Linked DNA regions of Jeotgalibacillus aurantiacus. The protein of the gene in region 2 interacts with the protein of the main gene of each other region in a pairwise test. Links are inferred from orthologs where the notes say so. Each region holds a gene or a part of one and is shown on either strand. Other genes may lie near its edges.

The links. Proteins that work in one complex are often made in the same cells at the same time.
Region 1: the proteins of hflC (region 2) and ftsH interact in binary tests that used the Escherichia coli proteins (3 or more experiments, as listed by UniProt). The link is inferred for Jeotgalibacillus aurantiacus from one-to-one orthologs.

Annotation. Positions count from the first base shown.
Region 1 is NZ_JACNMS010000009.1:24,157-27,154, forward strand. The notes cover bases 1-2,950. They hold ftsH (ATP-dependent zinc metalloprotease FtsH), read left to right. Parts: upstream 1-447; coding sequence 448-2,454; downstream 2,455-2,950. Other genes in these bases: hpt (hypoxanthine phosphoribosyltransferase), read left to right, coding at 1-339; H7968_RS17340 (type III pantothenate kinase), read left to right, coding at 2,677-2,950. Also shown: more of H7968_RS17340, read left to right, coding at 2,951-2,998. UniProt on the Escherichia coli protein: Acts as a processive, ATP-dependent zinc metallopeptidase for both cytoplasmic and membrane proteins. Plays a role in the quality control of integral membrane proteins.
Region 2 is NZ_JACNMS010000004.1:142,085-145,129, reverse strand. What follows is about bases 30-3,026. They hold hflC (protease modulator HflC), read right to left. Parts: upstream 2,010-3,026; coding sequence 1,050-2,009; downstream 30-1,049. Other genes in these bases: hflK (FtsH protease activity modulator HflK), read right to left, coding at 1,999-2,970; polA (DNA polymerase I), read right to left, coding at 30-945. Also shown: more of polA, read right to left, coding at 1-29.

The DNA of each region.
Region 1 (2,998 bases), on a different replicon or contig from region 2:
AACTCTACTGTTTCTTCAGGTGAAGTAAAGATCATTAAGGACCTGAACACTAAAGTTGAGGGACGCGATATTTTAATCCTGGAAGATATTATTGACAGCGGTCTGACACTTCACTACCTGGTGGATCTGTTCAAATACCGTAAAGCAAAATCAATCAAAATTGTGACACTGCTTGATAAGCCATCAGGCCGTAAAGCAGATATTAAAGCTGATTATGTTGGATTTATTGTCCCGGATGAATTTGTTGTCGGATACGGACTGGATTATGCGGAACGTTACCGGAACCTCCCATATATCGGTGTGTTAAAGCCTGAGATTTATACGAATTCGGAAGAATAATCGAAACGCGCACCAGAGCGCGTTTGAAGCAGGCTTATTGGTTGTCACGTTTTCTTTTACTATGATAATATTGTTATTAGTTTCTTTGACCGTGGGAGGAGGTAAGGGATGAACCGGATATTTCGTAATACGATCTTTTATTTAATCATTTTCCTGGTAATTATCGGGATTATTGGGTTTTTTAATAACGGAAACCAGCCAAACCAGGAACTCACATATGGTGAATTTATCAACGCTCTTGAAGGCGGAGATGTAACTGAAATTGAAATTCAGCCTGACCGCAATGTATATAATGTTCGCGGGCAGCTTGACGGATATGCAGAGGAAGAATACTTCCTTACAAACATCCCGTTTGAAAGCACGACACTTGAAACCATTGATGAGGTAGCACAGCAGAACAGCACAGAAGTGAATGTTCTTCCTGCACCTGAGACAAGCGGATGGGTAACGTTTCTGACGACGATTATTCCGTTCGTCATTATCTTTATTTTATTCTTCTTCCTTCTGAACCAGGCTCAGGGTGGCGGCGGTGGCCGTGTCATGAACTTTGGTAAGAGTAAGGCGAAGCTTTATACAGAAGAGAAGAAAAAGGTTCGTTTCAAAGACGTGGCAGGAGCAGACGAAGAGAAGCAGGAGCTTGTCGAAGTTGTAGACTTCCTGAAAGATCCACGCAAATTTACAGACGTTGGCGCACGTATTCCAAAAGGGATTCTGCTTGTCGGACCGCCTGGAACCGGTAAAACGCTTCTAGCGCGTGCTGCGGCAGGAGAAGCCGGCGTTCCATTCTTCTCGATCTCCGGATCAGACTTCGTTGAGATGTTTGTAGGGGTCGGGGCATCACGTGTACGTGATTTATTTGAAAATGCAAAGAAAAACGCACCATGTATCATCTTTATCGATGAGATTGACGCAGTCGGACGTCAGCGTGGAGCAGGACTTGGCGGAGGTCACGATGAGCGTGAGCAGACGCTGAACCAGCTTCTTGTTGAAATGGATGGATTTGCAGGCAACGAAGGAATCATCATGATTGCCGCAACGAACAGACCGGATATTCTTGACCCGGCACTTCTTCGTCCAGGACGTTTTGACCGTCAGATTACCGTAGATCGCCCGGATGTTACGGGTCGTGAAGCTGTACTTAAGGTACATGCTAGAAACAAGCCGCTTTCTGACAATATCGACCTGAAAGCCATCGCTCAGCGTACACCTGGATTCTCAGGTGCTGATCTTGAAAATCTTCTGAACGAAGCGGCGCTTGTTGCTGCCCGTCAGGACAAGAAGCTGATCGATATGGGCGATATCGATGAAGCAACAGACCGCGTTATTGCGGGTCCTGCCAAGAAGAGCCGTGTCATCTCTCAAAAAGAGAGAAAGATTGTGGCGTTCCACGAAGCAGGACATACCGTCATCGGGGTTGTGCTTGATGAAGCCGATATGGTTCACAAAGTAACGATCGTACCTCGTGGTCAGGCAGGCGGTTACGCCGTTATGCTTCCGAAAGAGGACCGCTACTTTATGACAAAACCTGAGCTTCTTGATAAGATCACAGGTCTGCTTGGCGGACGTGTAGCTGAGGATATTATCTTTGGTGAAGTATCAACAGGTGCTCACAATGACTTCCAGCGTGCGACGGGAATTGCCCGCCGAATGGTAACGGAATTCGGTATGAGTGATAAGCTTGGACCACTTCAGTTCGGTCAGTCGCAGGGACAGGTATTCCTCGGACGTGACTTTAACAGTGAGCAAAACTATTCTGATAAAATTGCGTATGAAATTGATACAGAGATTCAGCGCATTATTAAAGAATGTTATGAGCGTGCAAAAACGATTCTTACAGAGAACCGTGACAAGCTTGAGTTGATTGCTGAGACGTTACTTGATATCGAAACGCTTGATGCTGAACAGATCAAGAGCCTTGTTGATCACGGGAAACTTCCTGAGCGAGACTACGGCGCCGGCGCTACAAATGGCGACAGCGAGCGTAAGGACGTGACAGAAGAATCAAAAGAGCTTGATTCAGAGGAAACTTCCTCAGAGAAGGCTCCTGAAGAAAAATCTTCTGAAGAGCTGCTCGAGGAAACACCACCTTCTTCAGATGAAGAGCGTAAATCATAATCACTAAGGCGTTTTAACTGCCAAATGATCCGCGGTTCCAATATTGGAACCGCGGATTTTGCTATTTATGCCTTTTTCGAAATACGGTTCTTTCCCGGGAAATAAAATAAGATAACCGACCCCAAGGCAATTTAACCGGCTGAAACTTCTCTACCTGTCTAATCCATAAAATGTGGTATGATGTGGTCAGTGTGTAGAATACTTTAGGTGTGGTGAAAAAAGATGTTATTTGTATTGGATGTTGGGAACACAAACACTGTTCTCGGGGTGTATCGGGAGGATGAATTACTTCATCACTGGCGCGTGGAAACAAACCGGAATAAAACAGAAGATGAATATGGCATGCTGGTGAAAAACCTGTTTGAGCATGTTGGCCTTTCTTTTTCTGATTTTGATGGGATCATTATTTCATCTGTCGTTCCGCCTGTGATGTTCCCGCTTGAGCGCATGTGTAAAAAGTACTTCAATTTAAAACCGCTTGTCGTTGGACCGGGAATGAAAACCGGTTTAAATATAAAGTATGATAATCCAAAAGAGGTAGGGG
Region 2 (3,045 bases):
CGCATGATCCGGAATACTGTTTTTTTCAAAGTCAGTAATCGTTTCCCACTGAATCTCCTTCAGCTCCACCTTTTCTTCTGCAGGACCGTCGAGCTTTTCGAGCAGCGAATTAAAGCCAAGCTCCTTATAAAGCTTAATCAGCTTTGCAGAATCTGCTTCTTTTTTTCCGAGCTGATCAAGCTTTACTGTGACAGGAGCCGTTCTTGTGATCGTCGCAAGTTTTTTACTCATGACTGCATGCTGCTCATTATCTGAGAGCTTTTCCTTCAGCTTCGCCCCGCTTACCTCATCGATCGATTCATACACTTTTTCAAGCGTGCCAAATTGCTTTAGAAGCTTAATCGCTGTTTTTTCACCGACCCCGGGAACGCCTGGAATGTTATCGGAAGCGTCACCCATAAGCCCCTTCATGTCAATGATCTGATCCGGTTTCAGCCCGTACTTTTCTTCAATATGTGCAGGCGTATATTTCTCCAGATCGGTAATTCCTTTTTTCGTAATATCCACTCTGACTTTATCAGACGAGAGCTGCGTTAAGTCTTTATCTCCTGATACAATCACTGTCTCAAAGCCTTCTTTTTCAGCCTGCGCGGACAGCGTTCCGATAATATCATCCGCTTCGTATTGATCAAGCTCATAATATTCGATGCTGTGGGCATCGAGCAGATCTCGGATAAAAGGAAACTGCTCAGATAATTCAGGTGGTGTTTTCTGACGTCCTCCTTTATATTCTGAGAAGGTTTTATGCCGGAAGGTTGTTTTACCGGCATCAAAAGCCACCATTAAGTGAGTCGGTTTTTCCTCGTCAAGCAATTTCATTAGCATGGTTGTGAAGCCGTAAATGGCATTCGTATGTATTCCTTTATCATTATTGAGTAACGGTAAAGCAAAGAAAGCACGGTATGCAATACTGTTCCCATCAATCAGCATCAACTTTTTTGACACGCTGATCCACTCCTTTTCCGGTTCAATTACAGCAAAAAGCCGCTGTCCTTCCTTCATTTTAGCATTTCCAAAATGAAAGGGAAAACAGCGGCACCTGCACACTTTTATTCAGTTATTCCCTGCAGGAGGGAAGCGTACGGTGAGTCTGAAGGTAAAATAATCATCGTTTCATCATTCACCGTTGTTTTATACGACTCGAGTGTTCTAAACAGCTCATAAAACTCAGGATCTTTTGAGAAGGCTTCATTGTAGATTCTGGCCGCCTCTGCTTCACCTTCCGCACGGATCACATCAGCTTCCGCGTTTGCTTTTGCCAGCAGCTCCCTGACTTCACGATCCGTATTCGCTTCGATCCGGTTTTTGTTCGCATCACCCATTGATAAGTATTCCTGAGCTGTTGACTGACGCTCAGAAATCATTCTTGTATAAACGGACTCCTCATTCGCCTCTGGAAGATTCGTCTGTTTCATCCGGACGTCAACAACTTCAATCCCGAACTGCTCCTGTTCAAGCAGTTCATTGACCCGCTCTGTTACACGGTCATTCAGGCTTCCTCTGGAAGAGTTTTCATCATTTATAATCTCATCATAATTCAATCGTCCAAGCTCAGACCGGACAACTGAATAAATATATTCTTCCATGCGGGATTCTGCATTGACCATGGTACCCGCATTCGAGATCATATTAATTGGCTCTGTAATACGCCAGACAGCGTAATTATCAATAATAATACGCTTTTTATCCATCGTGTTAATTTCCGCTTCAGATACATCATAGGTCATCTGATATTTAGGGAGTGTCGTGACGGACTGTACAAACGGAATCTTCGCGTGTAATCCCGGCTCTTCTATAATATTAACAACCTCTCCAAACTGACGAATCACCCGGTATTCTCCTTCTTTTACGATAAACACATTCAAAAGGGCAATGATCAGAAGGAAGATGAGAAGAAATGATATGATCCCTGCTTTACGGTATTTCTTCCAGTCAATATCAATATTTTTCTTAGTCTGTTTTGGCTTTTTATTAAAATCAAATACTTTATTCTGATCATTATTGTCCATTTGACGAACCCTCACTCTCTTCAGCAGGTGGCGGAACCGGCTGCTGACTGTCAGGCTGCAGTGGAAGGTATTTCAGCGTATCTCCATTATCATTCATGATGTAAAGCTTTGTTCCCGGGAGTACTTCTTCAAGCGTCTCCAAAATCAGACGCTGACGGGTGATCTCCTGATTGTTCTGATACTCGGCAAAGATTTCGTTAAAGATCGCAACGTCTCCTCGCGCCTGTTCGATCCGGGCTGCTCTTTCACCCTGGGCCCGGGATTCAATGGCATCCTTTTCCCCCTGCGCCTCGTTTACTTTCTGATTTCTATATTTTTCAGCCTCATTTTCTTTCGTGATCATCGTTTCACGTGCATCCGTTACAGCGGTAAATGCCTGACGCACTTCCTGGTTTGGCAGTTCCACGTCCTGCAGCTGGACTGCCTGAACGGAAATCCCTACCTCATACTTCTCCATCAATGATGCCAGCAGTTCCCGAACCTCTGCTTCAATTTCCGCTTTCCCTGATGTCAAAGCATCATCTATAGTAGAACTTCCAATAATACTCCGGATGGATGCGGACGTTGCATCGTATAAAACCTCGCGCGGGTCCTCCGCATTGAACAGGTAGTCACGAGGTTCAGTAATTTTCCACTGAACAACAAGATCCGTTAATACAATGTTTTCATCACCTGTAATCATCACGGTTTCTTCAGGAAATGATTGAATTTCCCCGCCTTCCTGTTCATAACCAAACTGCAGACTGAAGGTTTCCTTTGATAACACCTCCACCTGCTGAATAGGCCATGGCAGCTTGAACTTCAAGCCTGATTCGGTGATGGTTTCATTGGCTTCACCAAATGTTAAAACGAGTGCCTGCTCGGATTCATCAACGGTGTACCAGGATGTAAACAATATAATAAGAAGGATGACAGAACCAAACACAATCCCGATCCCAGCCATAATTCGTCTTATGCTCATCTCATTCTTCCTTTCTGTATGTATTGCCTATAATACGATTATGTAACAGAAAGGTTTCAGTAAAATGTCAAAAAT